DNA from 3 places in the Gibbsiella quercinecans genome. Region 1 is predicted to be linked to each of the others. Evidence: predicted binding sites of a transcription regulator. Region 1 holds the regulator's gene; each other region holds the start of a gene.
What was found. Region 1 encodes ArgR, which controls arginine synthesis, uptake and breakdown. Its sites were predicted from a motif close to ANTGAATAAAAATACANT; they were not measured.
Positions count from the first base shown of each region.

Region 1 (7,437 bases):
CCGGGCTGGCGGATGCGCCGAAGCTGGAAGTGTTCTCCGATCCGACCAAATCACAACAGGAAGCCTTGTCTTATCTGCTGCGCGGCCAGGGCCTGAGCAGTTCCGGCGCCGATGGCAACGCCATGACCTCAATGTTGATCGGTATGGGGGTTGCACAAAGTGGGCAACTTGTGGGTAAAATCGGCGAGGCGTTTGGCGTAAGTAATTTGGCCCTTGATACCCAGGGAGTTGGCGACAGTTCCCAGGTTGTAGTGAGCGGTTATGTCCTCCCTGGCTTACAAGTAAAATATGGGGTGGGTATTTTCGACTCGCTGGCCACGCTGACGTTGCGTTACCGCTTGATGCCCAAGTTGTATCTGGAAGCGGTGTCTGGTATCGACCAGGCATTAGATTTGCTCTATCAGTTTGAGTTTTAGCGATGCGAATAATTGTCTACGGCAGTTTAAGGCGCAAACAGGGGAACAGCCACTGGATGACCAATGCCCAGTGGCTGGGTGAACATGAGCTCGACGGCTACCAGATTTATAATTTGGGCCACTATCCAGCGGCAATCGTGGGGGAGGGGACGATACATTGTGAAGTGTACCGGATCACCTCTTCGATTCTGGCCGAACTGGATGAACTGAAAAGTAATACCAAAGATTACCGGCGCGAACTGATTCAAACGCCTTATGGGAGCGCGTGGATCTACCTGTATAAACACAGTGTGGAAGGTTATCCGCTGATCGAAAGCGGCGACTGGCTAAAGCGTGACGAAGAATAAGTAGAACGGCAATAAAAAAAACACCGCCCACTGGGCGGTGTTTTTTCATGGCGTGCGGCCTTATTTTTTGGCGGCACGCTCGAAAGAGGCGATGATTTCGGCTTTAGCCGCGGCGGCGTCTGCCCAGCCTTCGACTTTAACCCATTTGCCTTTTTCCAGATCTTTATAGTGCTCGAAGAAGTGGGCGATTTGTGCCTTTAGCAGTTCTGGCAGATCGTTCACGTCTTTGATGTGATCGTATTCTTTAGTCAGTTTGCTGTGCGGAACGGCAAGCAGTTTCGCATCTTCACCGGCTTCATCGGTCATTTTCAGAACGCCGACCGGGCGGCAGCGGATCACGGAACCCGGCTGCAGTGGGTATGGCGTTGGCACCAGTACGTCAACCGGATCACCGTCCAAAGACAGCGTGTGGTTGATGTAGCCGTAGTTGCACGGGTAGAACATTGCGGTGGACATGAAACGGTCAACGAACAGCGCGCCGGTTTCTTTGTCGATTTCGTATTTGATCGGATCGGCGTTAGCCGGGATCTCGATAACTACGTAGATATCTTCTGGCAGGTCTTTGCCAGCAGGGACCAGGTTCAAGCTCATGTCGGTTTCCTTTCATCAAACCAGAAATGGAGTGGCGGCTATTATAGCGGACTCTTTTACGATTTCCTGCCCTTTTCATCACCGGCGCCGTGTGGCTTGGGCGTTGCGATGTTTTCCGGATTAATCCGGCGCCAGCCAGGGCTATGATGCAACGTTAGCGCCTGGCGGCGGGGGGGATTATTCGTCTGGGAATTCGGCGATAAAGCGTTCTGCGTCTTCGACCATCGATTTGGTGCCGACGAAGAACGGCGCCCGCTGGTGCAGCTTCTCAGGGAGGATATCAAGAATACGGTTTTTGCCGTCGCTGGCCTTGCCGCCAGCCTGTTCGGCCAGGAATGCCATCGGGTTGCATTCATACAACAGGCGCAGCTTGCCTTTTGGGTGGCTGGCGGTGCTGGGGTATATGTAAATACCGCCTTTCAGCAGGTTGCGATGGAAGTCGGCAACCAGTGAGCCGATATAGCGTGAGGTATAAGGACGTAACGTCGCTTCATCCTGTTCCTGGCAGTATTTGATGTATTTCTTCACGCCGAGAGGGAACTTGATGTAGTTGCCTTCGTTGATGGAATACATATTGCCGGTGTCCGGGAATTGCACCCGTTCGTGTGAGAGGCAGAACACCCCCAACGACGGATCGTAGGTGAAAGCATGAACGCCGTGGCCGGTAGTGTAGACCAGCATGGTTGAAGAACCATAGACCACGTAACCGGCTGCGACCTGGCGGTTGCCGGGTTGCAGGAAATCTTCTTCGGTGACGGGAGTGCCCACAGGCGTTACACGCCGGTAAATAGAGAAAATAGTACCGACAGAGACGTTAACATCAATATTTGATGAACCGTCCAAAGGATCCATAAGCACGACATATTTGCCGTTTTCTGCACGCTCGCCGTCGAAAATAACGATCTCGTCTTCTTCTTCAGAAGCGATGCCGGCCACTTCGCCGCGCGCTTTTAATGCTGCCTTCAGTTTTTCATTCGCGTACAGATCCAGCTTCATCTGGACTTCACCCTGTACGTTTGAAACGCCGCTGGTGCCGAGGATATCCACCAGGCCCGCTTTATTGATGTCGCGGTGGATAATCTTGGCGCCCAACTTGATGGCGGAGAGTAACGCAGTCAGCTCACCGGTGGCGTGAGGAAAGTCGTGTTGTTTCTCGACGATAAATTCGCCTAACGTTTTCATGACACATTCCCTGAATCGACAGATGGACAGCGATTTGGTAACAAACCGCTTACGTTTTCTTCAGCAGTGTAGCCCAAAGCGAAACGCTATTCATAGGCAAATCCATTTCTTCTGGACTAATCTGAGGGTTAGAATAAGCGCTAATTCGACGTCACTAAATGAGAAACCTATGCGCATTCACATTCTTGGGATCTGTGGCACCTTTATGGGGGGGTTGGCGATGCTGGCCCGCTCGTTGGGGCATGAGGTCACCGGCTCAGACGCTAACGTCTACCCGCCAATGAGCACGCTACTGGAGAACCAGGGAATCGATCTCATTCAGGGTTACGATCCGGCCCAGTTGGATCCCGCTCCCGATCTGGTGATCATCGGTAATGCCATGACGCGCGGCAATCCTTGCGTGGAAGTGGTGTTGGAACAGGGGATCCCGTATGTTTCCGGGCCGCAGTGGCTGCACGATTATGTGCTGCGCGATCGTTGGGTGCTGGCGGTGGCGGGCACCCATGGCAAAACCACCACGGCAGGCATGGCGACCTGGATCCTGGAAGCGTGTGGCTATCAACCGGGGTTTGTCATTGGCGGCGTACCGGGCAACTTTGAGGTTTCTGCACGTTTGGGCGACAGTCCGTTCTTTGTGATCGAAGCCGATGAGTATGACTGTGCGTTCTTCGACAAACGATCGAAGTTTGTGCATTACTGCCCGCGGACCCTGATCATGAACAACCTGGAGTTTGATCACGCCGATATCTTTGACGATCTGAAAGCGATCCAGAAACAGTTCCACCACCTGGTGCGCCTGGTGCCGGGCAAAGGCCGGATCATTGTGCCGGAGAATGACGCGCACCTGAAGCAGGTGATGGCGATGGGCTGTTGGAGCGAGCAGGAGCTGGTCGGGGAAGATGGCACTTGGCACGCACGTAAGCTAACGCCAGACGCCAGCCATTATGAAGTGTTGCTCGACGGTGAAAAAGTGGGGGAGGTCAAATGGGCCTTGGTGGGCGAGCATAATATGCACAATGGTCTGATGGCGATCGCCGCCACCCGGCATGTAGGCGTGTTGCCGGCCGATGCCTGCCGTGCGTTGGGGGATTTCATCAACGCCCGCCGCCGGCTGGAACTGCGTGGTGAAGCCAATGGCGTGACCGTCTATGACGATTTTGCCCATCACCCAACCGCCATTCTTGCCACCCTGGCGGCTTTGCGTAGTAAGGTCGGCGGCACGGCGCGCATTTTGGCGGTGCTGGAGCCACGTTCCAACACCATGAAAATGGGCATCAGCAAGAATGAACTGGCGCCGTCATTGGGGCGCGCTGACGAAGTGTTCCTGTTCCAGCCGCACCATATTCCGTGGCAGGTTGCCGAAGTGGCGGAAGCCTGCGTGCAGCCGGCGCACTGGAGCGCCGATCTGGATACGCTGGTGGACATGATCGTAAAAACCGCTCAGCCTGGCGACCATATACTGGTGATGAGCAACGGCGGTTTTGGCGGTATCCACGATAAGCTGCTGGCGGCGCTGGCGAAAAAAGCCGAGCTGAAAGCGCATTATTGATTGCCGCAGGCTCCAAACTGATGAAACCGCCATTCCGGCGGTTTTTTTATGCTCTGCAGGCCCTGTTTTTGCCGTCCACCGCATCTGCCCAAGTGATTTACGCGCATAAAAAAGCCCCCGCGAGCGGGGGCAAAGGGGTTCGTCGGATAGGACGACGAGTTTTTTCTAGGAAACCCGGGGTGGTTTTTTTGTGCAATAGCCGGGAGGAGCCGGCTATTGCTACCATGGCGACTACTTGTAGATTTCGGCCGTAGCGTGCCAGTTGCCGTTTTCGTTCGCTTCGATAATGCGGTAGGCGGTTGCGCCTTGCTTATCGGCTTTTTCAGAAAGTGCCTGGCGTACATCGGAAGGCGCGCCGATGATGCTGCCTACGCTGATGGTGCCGATTGATTGCAGGGTTTCTGCCTGTTGGTTATTAACCAGGGTGGCGGCTGACGCACCGAAAGCCAACATGGATAAGGCGCTGAGCGCTAAAACGGTAGCTTTAATTTTCATTTCTAACCTCACTGTATTCTCGGATCCATTCACATAGCTTGTGATCCACATCGTGGAAATGAGTATACATCTAGTAACCTTGAAAATTAATAGCAAGCTAACGATATGCAATAAGGCTTTTTTATTAACATTCGCGTGATAATAATCAGAAAGAATAAAAACTGAACACTAAATAACCATTCCATGTTAAAAGCATGTGATTTCAATAGACTGGTAACTTTTGATTAAACGTGCGTAACAATCAGATCGGTAAAGGGTGGGGGAATGGCTTTTATGGGGAACAGGAAAAGGGCGTGCGGCGAGGTTGACGAGTGGGTAAATACAAGAACGCGGCTCACACCGCGTTTTTTGCTGCCCTGTGGCGCTATAATTCCTGTTCGAACAGCGCCAGGATAGCTTCGAATAGCTGATGGGCGGTAAAATTACTGGCAGGCGTCACGAAAATAGTGTCATCACCAGCGATGGTGCCAAGGATGCCTTCCGATTTGCCGAGTGAATCAAGCAGGCGGGCGATCAGCTGCGCAGCGCCGGGGCTGGTGTGGATAACCACCAAGGCATCATTATGATCGACATCCAGCACCAAATTTTTCAGCGGGCTGGTGGTGGTCGGTACACCAAGCTCCGCGGGAAGGCAGTACACCATTTCCATTTTGGCATTGCGCGTGCGTACGGCGCCGAACTTTGTCAGCATACGCGATACCTTGGACTGGTTGATATTTTCGAAACCTTCTTCTTGCAGCGCTAAAACGATCTCGCCCTGAGAGCTGAATTTTTCTTCTTTCAATAACGCTTTGAACGCTTTGATCAGATCTTCCTGCTTTGCGGGATTACGCATTTTGCACCGTGGAATGTTGAGAGACAGAAGCCATTATTATGCATTTATATGCATTTTTATGCAATAAGGGGACGGTGGAATGTGGGGTTGCATGGCATGGCGAGCGTGGAGCGCGCTATTCTAGCAGTATCGGCCGCGGATGAATATGCCTTTTGGCGCGGAGGCCACACCACTCAAAAAGTGAACAAAATGTTATAGAAGTGATATTATTGTGATGTAAAGGAAGGGTGTAATGTGGCGTTCGGACCAGCCTGCGTGTGATTTAACACGTATTATTTCTGGTTAATGCGTGCTATGCCCTTAATGCGTAAGTGATTTCATCTAGAATGGAAGTCATGTTCTGCTTCCATCGTGTTTGAGCCTCTTAAACCCTATAGTTAAGAGATTGTTTTTACAAGCGTAATAAATTAAGGTTCGCACCCCATGAATTCACGGCGCTTTTATATTTAAGATAATAAAGGAGTATAGGATGAAAGTTGCAGTTCTCGGTGCTGCTGGCGGTATCGGCCAGGCCCTCGCCCTTCTACTCAAGACCCAACTTCCTTCAGGTTCTGAACTCTTTCTGTACGACATTGCTCCTGTCACCCCAGGCGTGGCCGTTGATCTCAGCCATATCCCTACGCCGGTCAGCATCAAAGGCTTCTGCGGTGAAGATGCCACTCCGGCGCTGCAGGGGGCGGACGTGGTGCTGATTTCCGCCGGTGTGGCACGTAAGCCGGGGATGGACCGTTCCGACCTGTTTAATGTTAATGCCAGCATTGTGCGCAACCTGATCGCGCAGGCGGCAAAAACCTGCCCGCAAGCCTGTATCGGCGTTATTACTAACCCGGTGAATACCACGGTGCCGATTGCGGCCGAAGTGTTGAAGAATGCCGGGGTGTATGACAAGCGCAAGCTGTTCGGCGTCACCACGCTGGACGTCATCCGTTCCAACACCTTTGTGGCGGAGCTGAAAGACAAACAGCCGGAAACACTGGAGGTGCCTGTTATCGGTGGCCATTCCGGCGTGACCATTCTGCCGCTGCTTTCGCAAATTCCTGGCGTTAGCTTCAGCGAGCATGAAGTGGAAGCCCTGACCAAACGTATCCAGGATGCGGGTACCGAAGTGGTGGAAGCCAAAGCTGGCAGCGGCTCGGCAACCTTGTCGATGGGCCTGGCCGCGGCACGCTTTGCGCTTTCCCTGGTGCGCGCCATGAATGGTGAAAAGGGGGTGGTGGAATGTGCTTACGTTGAGGGCGATGGTGAATATGCCCGCTTCTTCGCGCAACCACTGCTGCTGGGTAAAGACGGTATCGAACAATATCAGGCTATCGGGCCGTTGAGCGCTTATGAGCAAAACGCGCTGGACGATATGCTGGACGTGTTGCGTAAAGATATCGAACTGGGCGAGAAGTTTATCCACAACGCCTGATCCCCTGCCTTTAACCGCATAATGTAGCCGCCGGTATGAAACCGGCGGTTTTTTTATTTCTTTTTGCACTCACTGCTTGATACGGCTCTTCCGATCCAGCAAGCGGTTGGTTTGTGGATCAAAATAGCGGCTTGGCCAGATCTCCGCCGGATGCACCTCCAGCGCTTCGGCGATCAGCCATTCGCCTTTTGGCCACGGCCGCGATAGCGCATTCGCCAGGGTGGAAGAACACAGGCCAGCCTTGCGCGACACCGCCGCCAGAGTGGTGCCTTTTTTACGTAATGCCGCAATAACATCCGCTGGGTGCCAGTCAGGTTTCCTTGAATTCATGTTTACATTCCTTTTTTGGTTAGCCAAAGTCATGTTAGTGGTATAAATAAACTGTATAACTTAAACGTTTTCATCAATTAAAACGTTTATACAGAAACCAGAATACCATTAAATTTTCTGGAAAATATCTAAATAGTTTCTGAAATTTTTTCGCTACACTATCGTCAGAGAACATGGCTATGAAAAATGAGTGGTTTGCTGCCAAGGAACTTATAGGCGTTGCGGGGTTACCTTCTTCACCACAAGGAATTAATTTGATGGCCCGTCGTGAAGGTTGGGTT
Region 1 is NZ_CP014136.1:2,034,328-2,041,764, reverse strand. It holds gene tamB (autotransporter assembly complex protein TamB) at 1-416, shown strand, start outside; gene ACN28Q_RS09510 (gamma-glutamylcyclotransferase family protein) at 419-763, shown strand; gene ppa (inorganic diphosphatase) at 824-1,354, opposite strand; gene fbp (class 1 fructose-bisphosphatase) at 1,532-2,536, opposite strand; gene mpl (UDP-N-acetylmuramate:L-alanyl-gamma-D-glutamyl-meso-diaminopimelate ligase) at 2,706-4,085, shown strand; gene yhcN (peroxide/acid stress response protein YhcN) at 4,317-4,580, opposite strand; gene argR (transcriptional regulator ArgR) at 4,945-5,415, opposite strand; gene mdh (malate dehydrogenase) at 5,885-6,826, shown strand; gene ACN28Q_RS09475 (helix-turn-helix domain-containing protein) at 6,896-7,156, opposite strand; gene ACN28Q_RS09470 (DNA-binding protein) at 7,336-7,437, shown strand, end outside.

Region 2 (7,437 bases), 660 kb from region 1:
TGGCAGAGGTATCCAGGCCACCGGAGTACGCCAATACGATTTTTTTGATGCCTTGGTCTTGCATGGTTTTATTCCTTGTCGTTCTAAATTTAAGCGAGGATCCGGGTGCCAATCGACACGCCATTAAACAGGGCCGGGAGCTGATCGGCATGACGCCAGCTGGCAATATCCACCGGGCGGCCAAGCGTACGGGCGGCATCCAACGCCGCGTTCACCTTCACCACCATACCATCGGTGATAATCCCTTTCGCAATCAGTTGTTCAGCTTTTTCCGCCGTCATTTCGGCGATACGCTGCCCCTTGCCGTCCAGAATACCGCTAACGTCAGACAGCAGGATGAGATCGGCGCCCAATGTCTCCGCCAGCGCCGTCGCGGCCTGATCGGCGTTGACATTCATCAGTTGGCCTTCGGCCGTGATGCCGATAGAGCTCACTACCGGCAGATAACCGGCGTTCAGTAAGGTATTCAACAGTTGCGGCGAACCCGCCTGGGCTTTGCCCACGTGGCCCAGCTCCGGATCGAACTGGGTGACGCTAACGCTGCCGCCATCGGCCAGGCTCAGGCCAACCGCGTTAATCTGGTATTTCACCGCCCAAGCCAGCAGGGTTTTGTTGGCGGTGCCGGCCAACGCGCCGGTAATAATATCGATCTGGTCGGGCGGCGTGACGCGCAGGCCGTTTTTCTTCACAACCGGCAAAGAAAGCTGCTTCATCAGCTCATCCACCACGCAGCCACCGCCATGGACGATCACCAGCGGGCGCTGATGCTGCTGGCGGTAAACATCCAGCGCGGTAAATAAACGCGCGAGCGCTTCTTCGCTGTCTAATAACACGCCACCTAATTTGATAATTAACGGGTTCATCACGGTTCACATCCCACGCAGTTTTACATTAAAGCAGTGACAGGGTTTCAGGGAACCCAAAACGGATATTTAGGCATTGCACCGCCTGGGCTGCCGCGCCTTTCAACAGGTTGTCTTCCACCGCGACGGCGATCAGGTGCTCGCCCTGCACGGCAAAGCCGATGTCGCAGAACGGCAGCCCCACTACCGCTTTCAACGCCGGCACGCCTTTATCGTACAACCGCACCAGAGGTTTGTCGTCGTAGGCGGCGTGATAAGCCGCCGCCACGTCCTGGGCGGTCACGCCGGCCTGCAGGCGGCAGGTGATGGTTTCAAGAATCCCGCGCGGGAAGTTACCCAAGTGCGGGGTAAAGATGACCGGCACGCCCAGGTGCGCAGCGATTTCCGGCTGGTGCCGGTGAGTGAAGATACCGTAGGGCTGCAGGCTCACTTCGCAAAGGCTGGTGGTCAGGCTGGCCTTGCGCCCTGCGCCGCTGACGCCGCTGGTGGCGTTAATCACCGGCCACTGATCCAGGTTCAGCAGTTGGCCGTCAATCAGCGGCTTCAACGCCAGCTGCGCGGCGGTGGGGTAACAGCCCGGCACGGCGATCAGCTGCGCCTGTTTGATTTTTTCATCTTGCCATTCCGCCAGGCCGTATACCGCCTGCGCCAGCCAGTCTGCATGCTGGTGTTTGAAACCGTAATACTGGCTGTAAAAATCAGCGTCCTGCACGCGAAACGCGCCGGACAGATCGAAGACCACGCAACCCGCCGCCAGAAATTCTGGGGCAATGTCGTGGCTAACTTCATGAGCGGTGGCAAGGAATACAACGTCGATACCCTGGGCCGCTTGCGCGACGTCAACCAGGGGTTGCAGCGGCAGATCGACGATGCCTTTCAACTGGGGATGCAAATCGGAAAGCAACTTTCCTGCATCTGCACTTTGCGCTGAAACCGCTAAAGCGGTTATGTTCATGTGTGGGTGGCGATTCAGGTAAGCCGTGAGCTCAGCTCCGGCATAACCGCTGGCACCAACGATCAGCGTATTCAACATGTGGCCTTTCACCTTCTAAACTTTCAGTGTGGTCGTGTAGACCTCGGTAACAGGGCTTGGCCGCGTTGTTGCGCCGTTCACCCACGAGATGGAGCGTTGATGGATTTATAAACATCCGGGTATCGGGTTCCCTTCCGCTCCAGCTTACTGTATTTTTATTCAAAATAAATGCATGAATATTGATACTATCCTAACTAAAGGCTGTCAACAGTGAAGATGAAATTACCTCCATTTATTGAGCTGTACCGGGCGTTGATCGCCACACCATCGATCAGCGCCACCGATAGCGCCCTCGATCAAAGTAATGAAGCATTAATCAACTTGCTCGCCGGTTGGTTCAGCGATTTAGGCTTCCGCGTTGACGTTGAGCCGGTTCCCGGTTCCCGTAACAAATTCAACCTGTTGGCAAGCATCGGCGAAGGTAGCGGCGGCCTGTTGCTGACCGGGCACTCCGACACGGTTCCTTATGACGATGGCCGCTGGACACGCGATCCCTTCACCCTGACAGAACACGACAACAAGCTGTACGGCCTGGGCACCGCCGACATGAAAGGCTTTTTTGCTTTTATTCTAGATGCGTTGCGCGATATTGATGTGACCAAACTGAATAAACCGCTGTATATTTTGGCGACGGCGGATGAAGAAACCTCCATGGCCGGCGCACGCTATTTTGCCGCCTCCACCCAAATTCGTCCGGACTTCGCCATTATCGGTGAGCCGACTTCGCTGCAACCGGTGCGGGCGCACAAAGGCCATATCTCCAACGCGATTCGCATCGTCGGCCAGTCCGGCCATTCCAGCGATCCGGCGCGCGGCGTAAACGCCATTGATTTGATGCATGAAGCCATCGGCCACCTGATCGATCTGCGCAAAACGCTGCAGGAACGCTACAACAGCCCGTCGTTCGCGGTGACTTACCCCACCATGAACTTTGGCTATATCCACGGCGGCGATGCGGCCAACCGCATCTGCGCCTGCTGCGAAATGCATATGGATATCCGCCCGCTGCCGGGCATGACGTTAGATAATATCAATGAGTTGCTGCACACCGCACTGGCGCCGGTCAGCGAACGCTGGCCCGGCCGCCTGACCATTGACGAACTGCATGCGCCAATCCCCGGCTATGAATGCCCGACGGATCACAAAATGGTCGCCGTAATTGAAAAATTGCTGGGTTCGCGCACCGAGGTGGTCAACTATTGCACCGAAGCGCCTTTCGTACAGCGCGTTTGTCCAACCCTGGTGTTGGGCCCGGGGTCGATCAACCAGGCGCACCAGCCGGATGAATACATCGATACCGCCTTTATCGAACCGACGCGCAAGCTGCTGGGGCAGTTGATCGATCATTTTTGCCACCAATAAATCATGATGAAAGATAGGGGTAATCGTTTATTATCCCTTGTGATTTCGGCACGCTGGCTGGGTGTGATAAGCCATACTGATAACCCGCGTGCCGTAATTAAATTTCAGAAAATACGCAGAATTTGATGTTTTTTTGCTAAAAATAGTGTCAATTGGTAGTTGGACAGAAGCGTGACCAGATAAAACAGGCAATCTTCGCTTGGCACGTGAAATTAACTTACAAACAAAATGAAAAGTCATTTATCCAATAACCTCCAAGTTGCAGCCAGGCAGCAAACGTGTTGCCCGGGCGCTTAGTTTTGCAAGTCACCAGGGCTCCGGCATAACGCCACCACCGCTACAACTTGAAGGATAAAGGGTATACAGAAAACTGGATCAGGGGTTATATGAACGAACAATATTCGGCAATGCGGGGTAATGTGAGTATGCTCGGCAAACTGCTCGGCGAAACCATTAAGGAAGCGCTGGGTGAGCATATTCTCGATCGCGTTGAAACCATCCGTAAGCTTTCCAAATCTTCACGTGCAGGCCATGAAGCACACCGCCAGGAGCTGCTCAATACGCTGCAGAACCTGTCCAACGATGAACTGCTGCCTGTAGCGCGCGCCTTTAGCCAGTTCCTCAATCTGACCAACGTCGCCGAGCAGTACCACAGCATTTCGCCGCACGGTGAAGCCGCCAGCAACCCTGAAGAGCTGGCCAAGCTGTTCACCCGCTTAAAAGATAAAAAGCTCAGCAATAAAGAGCTGCAAAATGCCGTGGATCAGCTTTCCATCGAACTGGTTCTGACCGCGCACCCAACGGAAATCACCCGCCGCACCCTGATTCATAAACTGGTTGAGGTCAACACCTGCCTCGGCCAGCTCGATCACAACGATCTGGCTGACTACGAACGCAATAAAATCATGCGCCGCCTGCGCCAATTGGTGGCCCAAGCCTGGCACACCGATGAAATCCGCAAAAACCGCCCAACGCCGATCGATGAGGCGAAATGGGGGTTTGCGGTGGTGGAAAACAGCCTGTGGGAAGGCGTGCCCGCCTTTTTGCGCGAATTCAACGAGCAGTTGGAAAACTCCATTAATTACAGCCTGCCGGTCGAAGCCGTGCCGGTGCGCTTCACCTCGTGGATGGGCGGCGATCGCGACGGCAACCCAAACGTCACCGCCGAAGTGACCCGCCGCGCGCTGCTGCTAAGCCGCTGGAAAGCCTGCGACCTGTTCCTGCGCGATATCCAGGTGCTGGTATCTGAACTATCGATGACGGAATGTACGCCGGAACTGCGCAAGCTGGCCGGCGGCGATGAGGTGCAGGAACCGTATCGCGAGATCATGAAGCAGATGCGCGCCCAGTTGACCAATACCCTGGCGTACCTGGAAGGCCGCCTGAAAGGCACCAACATCCTGGCGCCGAAAAACCTGCTGGAGCGCAACGATCAGCTGTGGGAACCGCTGTACGCCTGCTACCAATCGCTGCAGGCTTGCGGCATGGGCATCATTGCCAATGGTCAGCTGCTGGATACATTGCGCCGCGTGCGCTGCTTCGGTGTGCCGCTGGTGCGCATTGATGTGCGCCAGGAAAGTACCTGCCATACCGAAGCTATCGCCGAAATCACCCGCTATCTGGGGCTGGGGGATTATGAAAGCTGGTCTGAAGCCGATAAACAGGCCTTCCTGATCCGCGAACTGAACTCCAAACGCCCGTTGGTGCCGCTGAAGTGGGAACCGAGCGAAATGACGCGCGAAGTGCTGGAAACCTGCCGGGTGATTGCCGAAGCCCCGGAAGGCTCCATTGCCGCCTATGTCATCTCCATGGCCCGTACGCCTTCCGACGTGCTGGCCGTGCACCTGCTGCTGAAAGAAGCCGGCTGCCCGTTCATCCTGCCGGTCGCGCCGCTGTTCGAAACGCTGGAAGATTTGAACAATGCCGACGACGTCATGACCCAACTGTTGAACATTGACTGGTACCGTGGCGTTATCCAGGGCAAACAGATGGTGATGATTGGCTATTCCGACTCGGCGAAAGACGCTGGCGTGATGGCCGCCTCCTGGGCGCAGTATCGCGCACAGGATGCGCTGATCAAAACCTGTGAAAAAGCCGGTGTAGCGCTGACGCTGTTCCATGGCCGCGGCGGTTCTATCGGCCGCGGCGGCGCGCCGGCGCATGCCGCGCTGCTGTCACAGCCGCCGGGCAGCCTGAAAGGCGGCCTGCGCGTTACCGAACAGGGCGAGATGATCCGCTTCAAGTTCGGCCTGCCGGAAGTCACCATCAGCAGCCTGTCGCTGTATACCGGCGCAATTCTGGAAGCCAACCTGCTGCCACCGCCGGAACCGAAGAAAGCGTGGCGCCAACTGATGGACGAGCTGTCAGAAACCTCATGCAACATGTACCGTGGCTACGTGCGTGAAAACCCCGACTTCGTGCCTTACTTCCGCGCGGCAACGCCGGAGCTGGAGCTGGGCAAGCTGCCATTGGGTTCACGCCCAGCCAAACGCCGCCCGAACGGCGGTGTGGAAAGCCTGCGTGCTATTCCGTGGATCTTCGCCTGGACGCAAAACCGTTTGATGCTGCCCGCCTGGCTGGGCGCCGGCGCCGGTCTGCAGGAAGCGGTGAAAGCCGGTAAGCAGGATCAGTTGGAAACCATGTGCCGCGACTGGCCGTTCTTCTCCACCCGCATCGCCATGCTGGAAATGGTGTTCGCCAAAGCTGACCTGTGGCTGGCGGAATACTACGATCAGCGCCTGGTGGATAAAACACTGTGGCCGCTGGGCAAACAGCTGCGCGAACAGTTGGAAAGCGACATCAAGGTGGTGCTGGCCATCACCAATGACGATCACCTGATGGAAGACCTGCCGTGGATCGCCGAATCCATCGCGCTGCGTAACGTCTATACCGACCCGTTAAACGTGTTGCAGGCCGAACTGCTGCATCGTTCACGCCAGCAGGAGCATCCAGACGCCAACGTGGAACAGGCGCTGATGGTCACCATCGCCGGCGTGGCCGCCGGTATGCGCAATACCGGCTAGCCGTTACTGCGTTGCTTTTACGGCCCTGCTTGCAGGGCCGTTTTATTTTCGCGATAGCTTGCACGCACCAGCACCACAACGGCGATCAACCCCAGCCCCATCAGCAACGCCAGTACCGCCACGCCCGATACCACGCCAAAGCCATCGGCGGCGGCGCCGGCAATCCATGGCATCATGCCGCCGAACAGATAACCCGCGGACTGCGTCAGGCCGCTCAGGCGCGTGGCCTCATGTTTTGATGCGGAAAATGCCAGCGGCAGCAGCAGCGCGAGCGGGAACAGACCGCCGGTGCCCAGCCCAAGCAGGGCCGCCGCGCCCCACACCGTTTGCGGCAACCACCACAGCATCAGCGTGCCGGCGATAACCAGCGCGGTGAATATCCCCATTGCACCTACGACGCCCACCCGTGCCCCACGCAGGAGCAGGGGGAAGAACAGGCTGGTTGCCGTTTGCAGCGCCAGAAACAACGCAATCAGCGCGCTACTGGCATGCGGAGTAAAGCCAGAGGCCATATACAGGCTGGGCAACCATGCCACCACCGTATAGTTAATCCCAGCCTGCAGGCCGAAAAATAAGGCCAGCCACACCACTACCCTTCGCTTCGGCCGGTGCGTGACAACGGCGGGCAATGCTACCGCCCCACGCGCAGCAGGCCAAACCGCCCACAGGCCGGCGGCGGCAACGGCGGGGAGCGCCCAGAAAGCCAGCCCGGCCTGCCAACCCCCCGCCATGTTGGCCAGCAACGGCGTTGCATAGGCGGCAATGGCCGATCCCACCCCCATACTGGTGGCGTACAACCCCATCGCTGCCGGGGCTTTATCATCATGAAACGTTTCCTTGATAAAACCGCTAAGCAACGGCCGGATGATGGCATCGCCGATGCCAACCAGGGCCGCCGTCAACAGCAGCACACCATAACTCTGCGCCGCCAGGCGCAGGGAAAGCCCCAGAATGAGGATGCCAAAAGCCAGCAGCATCGCGCGCTTCAAGCCAAACTGACGATAGGCGATATAGCCCAATGGGGAGAGCAGCCCCATGCAAATCACCGGCACCGCCGTCAGCAACCCAAGCGCGCCGCCGGCAATCAAGAGTTGCTCCTGAATGGCGCCCAGCACCGGCGCCAGCGATGAAATGCCGGTGCGCAGGCACAGGCCCG
Region 2 is NZ_CP014136.1:2,691,545-2,698,981, reverse strand. It holds gene ACN28Q_RS12500 (argininosuccinate synthase) at 1-64, opposite strand, end outside; gene argB (acetylglutamate kinase) at 90-866, opposite strand; gene argC (N-acetyl-gamma-glutamyl-phosphate reductase) at 892-1,896, opposite strand; gene argE (acetylornithine deacetylase) at 2,113-3,258, shown strand; gene ppc (phosphoenolpyruvate carboxylase) at 3,645-6,281, shown strand; gene ACN28Q_RS12475 (MFS transporter) at 6,299-7,437, opposite strand, start outside.
Region 2: a site for ArgR is predicted at 2,043-2,060, ahead of argC (N-acetyl-gamma-glutamyl-phosphate reductase). Genes of this name have one in related genera too.

Region 3 (7,437 bases), 1.1 Mb from region 1:
GCGAAATCCAGTTCGTGCCGAAGCAGTATGAAAACATGTACTTCAGTTGGATGCGGGATATCCAGGACTGGTGTATCTCCCGCCAACTGTGGTGGGGCCACCGTATCCCGGCCTGGTACGACGCCAACGGCAAAGTGTACGTCGGCCGCAACGAAGAAGAAGTGCGCCGCGAGAACAACCTGGGTGCCGACGTTCAGTTGAACCAGGATGAAGACGTGCTGGACACCTGGTTCTCTTCCGGCCTGTGGACCTTCTCCACCCTCGGCTGGCCGGAGCAGACCGAAGCGCTGAAAACCTTCCACCCGACCAACGTGATGGTGAGCGGGTTCGACATCATCTTCTTCTGGATTGCCCGCATGATCATGCTGACCATGCACTTCATCAAAGATGAAAACGGCAAGCCGCAGGTGCCGTTTAAAACCGTGTACATGACCGGCCTGATCCGCGACGACGAAGGGCAGAAAATGTCCAAGTCCAAGGGCAACGTGATCGATCCGCTCGACATGGTGGACGGTATTTCGCTGACGGACCTGCTGGAAAAACGCACCGGCAACATGATGCAGCCGCAGTTGGCGGAAAAAATCCGTAAGCGCACCGAGAAGCAGTTCCCGAATGGCATCGAGCCGCACGGCACCGACGCCTTGCGCTTCACTCTGGCGGCGCTGGCCTCCACCGGCCGCGACATCAACTGGGACATGAAGCGCCTGGAAGGCTACCGCAACTTCTGTAACAAGCTGTGGAACGCCAGCCGCTTTGTGTTGATGAACACCGAAGAGCACGATTGCGGCTTTAACGGCGGCGAAATGCAGCTTTCGCTGGCAGATCGCTGGGTGCTGGCAGAGTTCAACCGCACGGTGAAAGCCTACCGCGAAGCGCTGGACAGCTACCGTTTCGATATCGCCGCCGGCATCCTGTATGAGTTCACCTGGAACCAGTTCTGCGACTGGTATCTGGAACTGACCAAGCCGGTGCTGGGCAACGGCAGCGAAGCGGAACAGCGCGCCACCCGCCACACGCTGATCACCGTGCTGGAAGCGTTGCTGCGCCTGGCGCACCCGATCATTCCGTTCATCACCGAGACCATCTGGCAGCGTGTGAAGCAGTTGAAAGGCATCACCGCCGACACCATCATGCTGCAGCCGTTCCCGGCCTATGACGCCGCCCAAGAAGACCAGCAGGCGCTGGACGATCTGGAGTGGATCAAGCAGGCGATCACCGCGGTGCGCAACATCCGCGCCGAGATGAACATCGCGCCGAGCAAGCAACTGGACGTGCTGCTGCGCAACGCCAACGCCGATGCACAACGCCGCGTGCAGGAAAACCAGAGCTTTATCGAGAAGCTGGCGCGCCTGCAGTCCATCACCCTGCTGCCTGCTGGCGAGAAAGGCCCGGTTTCCGTCACCAAACTGGTGGACGGCGCCGAACTGCTGATCCCAATGGCGGGCTTTATCGATAAGGATGCGGAAATCGCGCGCCTGACGAAAGAAATGGCCAAGCTGGACGGCGAAATCGCCGCGATCGAAGGCAAGTTGGCGAACGAAAGCTTCGTCGCCCGAGCGCCGGAAGCGGTGGTGAATAAAGAGCGCGATCGTCTGGCGGCCTGCAAGGAAGGCAAAGTGAAACTGCAGGAACAACAGGCGACCATCGCCGCCCTGTAAGCCGCACCGTTGCCCTTCATCCGTTTAGGGTGCGGGGCAACGGTTAGCATCAGCAGAGAGCCTGGCCCACGGCGGCGGCTTGCCGCCATTGCATCCGGCCGGGTTTCAATGTTATTACAAAGCATTGCTATAGTAGAACACGCTTGGGCGCGGCCCCGGCGTGTTTTGCCCTGCCATCGCGACAGGTTTTCACGATTATTGGCAAGTGAGTATAAAGATATGACCACAGCAATCTCTACGCGCCTGCGGGTGCGCCCGATTACGGCAGCAGACAATGCCGCTATTGCTCAAGTCATTCGCGACGTTTCCGCCGAGCACGGCCTGACGGCGGATAAAGGCTATACCGTTTCCGATCCCGATCTGGACACGCTCTATCAGCTCTACAGTCGGCCGCGCAGCGCCTACTGGGTGGTTGAGATCGACGGGCGGGTTGCCGGCGGCGGCGGCGTGGCGCCGTTACAGGGCGGCGAGCCTGACGTGTGCGAATTGCAAAAGATGTACTTTCTGCCGGTGCTGCGCGGCAAAGGCCTGGCAAAACGCCTGGCGCTGCAGGCGCTGGACTTTGCCCGTGAACAGGGGTTCCGCCGCTGTTACCTGGAAACCACCGCCAGCCTGACGCAGGCCATCGCCCTGTATCAGCACCTGGGCTTTGCGCATATCGATCACGCCATGGGCACCACCGGGCACAGCGACTGCGAAGTCACGATGCTGAAAACGCTGTAGCCTTCAAAGAGCACGCTCCCCGCGCTGAAGCCCCAGTGCCTCTCGGGAGCGTGATTTCTGCCGGTTAGGCTAAACAGCCTAACCCGGCACTCCTGGCGATGGCTCACAACGGCTGATGTTCAACCTGCGGTATCCATGTTGGCCACGAACGGCCTTTTGATCATGCGTTCAATATGGGCCAGCACAACGCTGGTCAGATATGAAACCGCGATCAATAGCATGAGTATTAATGGCGTATACATCGGGTAGAAAATCGCTTTCTGCGCAAAGTGGTAACAATAAAAACTGTGGGTAAGCCACATATACATTGAGTGCCGGCCAAGCGCATCGACAACGCCATACAACGTTGCATTTATTTTTTCAGAGGACTTCATCAACGCACTAATAAATAACGGCGTTGCGAGGATCAAGCCCAGGTTCTTCAATAAGATGAAAGCAATCGCCGTCAGGAGAAACAGCCAAATAGCCGGCGTGGTTTCGATCTTATTCAGAACCTTTGCGATTAACGCGTTCTTAGGAAAGTCATTCGCGCGGCCAAAGACCATGCCAAGGCCAAATGGCAGTAGCCAGACAAAGTAATCGCTGATAAACAACGGCGCCAAATCATGACTGGTTAAGACCTTGCCAATACCCGCAGCCAATAACATAACCAACAATAATGTATAGTTATTCAGTTTAATCAATAACGGCAGAGAAAGCAGATACAATACGTAAAGCCTAAAGAACCACCACTCACCATTGTAGGTGGATTTTATCCCGATCAGGTTTTCAATAAATGTGGTGATTGACGTTGAGAAAGTCGGGCCAGGATAAAATATTATCCCGATTGGCACAAAAATAAAAATAACCAGCCAATAGCTAATATAGAGACTTTTCAACTTACCGAAAATATATTTAGCGGAGACTTCTCTCCGTAAAGAAAAACCATAGCCAGAAAGGAATAAAAACATCGCAACGCAGATGCGCCCAAACAAGCCAAGATAGGTTTCAATATACATATCGGTACCTGGCAGTATTCCTATGTAATTTATTGATACCTCGGGGCTGATTCGTTCAGGAAAAGAAAAAAGATGGTGGGCCAGCATTAATATAATCGCAATGCCCTTTAAATAGTTGGATTTCCCTTTTGAGATATTCATTGATAGTACCGTAACAATATGTCCCTGTAGGGGTATCGTACCATAGACAATGTCTCATTCCACCGATTTCACCCCTGATAAATATACCCACTCGCGGCGATATTAAGAATAATCCCATTAAAAATAAACATTATACTATTAAACAATAAATTAGCCGGGCGTTTAAAACCGTTAATTAATTATCATCCCTATTTCCGGGTAGCTTTAGCCAAAATAATTCGCGTTGTAGGCAGCACCACTGCCTATTCTGGCACAGCGGCCAGAATAGGTACGGACAACACGCAAACAGCATGACAGGGTATGTAAGCCGGCGTTAACCCAGCGCCCGGCCATCAGCCCCCGCCGGCACGCCGCTGTGAAAACGGAACTCGCTGTCCGGCGCCAGAATAAGCTGTGCCTCCAGCCGCCCGAAATGCGCAACGCGCTCGCTGATATCCTCACCGGCAATCTGCTGCGCCAGCGCCAGATAATCCTGATAGTGGCGCGCTTCAGAACGCAGCAGCGAAACATAAAAGCGGTTCAACTCATCGTCCAGGTGCGGCGCCAGCCGGGCAAAGCGCTCGCAGGAACGCGCTTCGATATAGGCGCCGCAGATGAGTTTATCGATCAGCGTCGCCGGATCGTGGGTGCGCACTTCGCGGATCATTCCCTTGGCATAACGGCTGGCGGTGATTTTACGATACGGGATCTGCCGCGCCTGCATAATGCCCAACACCTGGGAAAAATGATGCAGCTCTTCTTTAATCAGCAGCACCATCTTATCCACCAGATCCTGCCCGTAGGCCGAGCCGTTTTTCGGCAGGATCTTCTTGGTGAAATTGCTCTGGCGGAACAGGGTTTCCGGCTCGCCCTGCTCTTCGTGTACAAAGGCCTCGTAAGGCTTCAGCAATGCCAGCAGCGCGTCCCCGCCCTGTTTGTCCGCCACATAGCGGCGGATCAGCCACATGCCGGTCTGCGCCGCTTTCAGCTCGCACACCATATGGTCGGTCAGCAGCAGGCGCAGGTTTTCCGGGCGGCGCGCGGCGGCAATCCAGGCGTCTGGGGTTTCACAATGCAGGAAGTTCAGAATGGGTGTTAAAAGTGATTGGTATGTCATCGGGGTTAGCAAAGGCCGGCGCTGGCCGGCCCACAGGATAATGTTTTACCCTTCAGGCACCGGGCGCACGGCCTGATGCCTGAAAGCCTCGGCGGTAATCAGTGGCGTTTGCCGTCGTCGTCTTCGTCGATGAAATCGCCGTCTTCGTCATCCTCGCCGTCTTCACCGTTCGGATCTTCGAAGTAAGTGCCCCAACCGTCGTAGTTGACGCCGATTTTCTCGGCCAACTGCACCAGCTGTTCCACCTGTTGATCGATAGCATCAGCATTCAGGCCAAGTTCACTGATCACGTCGCAGCACATCAGCAAGACGCCATCTTCCCCTTCCAGCTCTTCGGCATCGGTCACTTCGTAGCCCAGCTTAAACGCCTCAACCGCAGCCTGTTCCAGCACCTCGAACTTTTCAGCGGAAAGGTGATGCTCGATGGTATAGAGCGCATCAGGATCGCTGCCGTCATCCAGCAGTTCTTCGATGATCAGGCGGGTTTCTTCACGTTGTTCTTCCAGCAATGCGCGGTTTGCCATGCCTATATCCTCAAGTCAAATGGCCGTTATTGGCGCTATTTTCCCACACCGCCGCCGCCGCTGCACGATAAACGTGAAAGATTTCCATCCCGGGGTTGAAATTGAATATTCATACATATAAAGTGAATTTTAATTCAACTCGAACTGCAGGGATACCCGGATATGAGCACGATGAACCCATTTTATAAACGTCATTTCTTAAGGTTAATGGATTTCACTCCCGCCGAGATCCTGGCGCTGCTTAAGCTGGCAGCCGATCTGAAACAGGCGAAAAAACAGGGCCAGGAAACCCGCCACCTGCAGGGTAAAAATATCGCGCTCATCTTCGAAAAAGACTCAACCCGCACCCGATGCTCTTTCGAAGTTGCCGCATACGATCAAGGCGCCCAGGTGACCTACCTCGGCCCAAGCGGCAGCCAGATCGGCCATAAGGAATCCATGAAAGACACCGCGCGCGTGCTTGGCCGCATGTACGACGGTATTCAATACCGCGGCTACGGCCAGGAACTGGTGGAAACCCTGGCGCACTATGCCGGCGTGCCGGTGTGGAACGGCCTGACCAACGAGTTCCACCCGACCCAACTGCTGGCGGATCTGCTCACCGTGCAGGAACACCTGCCGGGCAAAACCCTGGCGGACGTCAAGTTCGCCTATATCGGCGACGCCCGCAATAACATGGGCAACACCCTGATGGAAGCCGCGGCGCTGGTGGGGATGGACCTGCGCCTGGTGGCGCCGAAAGCCTGCTGGCCGGAAGCCGAACTGGTTGCCGAGTGCCAGGCGCTGGCGCAGCAGACCGGCGGCAAAATCACCCTGACGGATGAGATTGCCATCGGCGTGAAAGGCGTGGACTTCCTGTATACCGATGTGTGGGTATCCATGGGCGAACCGAAAGAAGCCTGGCAGGAGCGCATCCAGCAGTTGCGGCCTTATCAGGTGAACATGGCCATGGTGCAGCAGACCGGCAACCCGGCGGTGAAATTCCTGCACTGCCTGCCGGCGTTCCACGACGATAAAACCACCATTGGCAAACAGATGGCGGAACAGTACGGCCTGCACGGCGGCATGGAAGTCACCGACGAGGTGTTTGAATCCGAACACAGCGTGGTGTTCGATCAGGCGGAAAACCGCCTGCACACCATCAAAGCGGTGATGGTCGCGACGCTAAGCCAAACGCTGTAACCCCCTTTGGCGGGGTGCGGGCCAGGCCCGTACCCCGTTCACCACTGCCCTGCCCACTCCCCAGCCCAGGCGTTATCGCTTTTTGGCATATTAAATACCCGTTTGGCCTTTGCCAGACACGGAGCAAAATCCTACCGTGGGATGCGGCCGCCAGGCCGCCGGGTAACCCAATGATAAAAAAAACGTCTTACTGCGCACTCTGCACAGCATTCAGGGGATATTCATCTATGAAAGCCAAAACGCTGCTTCTGTTGATCCTGGCCGGCCTTTCCGCCCATGCGCTGGCCGCCACGCCGCCCACCACGTTAGTGGTGGCGCAATCGCTTGATGATATCGTCAGCCTCGATCCGGCCGAAGCCAACGAACTGTCCAGCATCCAAACCATTCCCAGCCTTTACCAACGGCTGGTCCAGGCCGATCGCGACGCCCCGGCTAAAATCACACCGGTGCTGGCGGAAAGCTGGCAGGCGGACGCGGCGGCGAAAACATTAACCGTCAAGCTACGCCCGCAGGCGGTTTTCACCTCCGGCAACCCATTGACCGCCGACGACGTGATCTTCTCCTATAGCCGCGCGGTGAAGATGAATAAATCCCCGGCGTTTATCCTCAACGTGCTGGGTTGGCAGCCAGATAACATTGACGCGCAGTTAACGAAAATCGACCAACACACGGTGCAACTGCGCTGGATCGCCGATGTCAGCCCGGCGGTGGCGCTGAATATCCTTTCCACGCCGATTGCCTCCATCGTCGACAGCAAAACCGTGCAGCACAACGTGAAAAGCGGCGACTACGGCAATGCCTGGCTGAAAATGCACTCGGCCGGCAGCGGCCCGTTCACTATGCGCGTTTACCAGCCGCACCAGGCGATTGTGCTGGATGCCAACCCGACCACCACAGGCAGCAAGCCGCTGCTGCACAGCATCATCATTAAAAACGTGCCGGATCCCGCCACCCGCCGCCTGCTCATCCAGCAGGGCGACGCCGACATCGCCCGCGAACTGGGGCCGGATCAAACCATCGCGCTGAAGAGCCAGCCGGGGATCAAGGTGCTGGAGATCCCCTCTGCCGAACTTAACTATCTGGCGTTCAACACCGGCAACACCGCTAATCCGCTG
Region 3 is NZ_CP014136.1:3,091,285-3,098,721, reverse strand. It holds gene ACN28Q_RS14415 (valine--tRNA ligase) at 1-1,658, shown strand, start outside; gene ACN28Q_RS14410 (GNAT family N-acetyltransferase) at 1,908-2,381, shown strand; gene ACN28Q_RS14405 (acyltransferase family protein) at 2,501-3,520, opposite strand; gene miaE (tRNA isopentenyl-2-thiomethyl-A-37 hydroxylase MiaE) at 3,834-4,616, opposite strand; gene rraB (ribonuclease E inhibitor RraB) at 4,715-5,140, opposite strand; gene argF (ornithine carbamoyltransferase) at 5,303-6,322, shown strand; gene ACN28Q_RS14385 (ABC transporter substrate-binding protein) at 6,550-7,437, shown strand, end outside.
Region 3: a site for ArgR is predicted at 5,262-5,279, ahead of argF (ornithine carbamoyltransferase). Genes of this name have one in related genera too.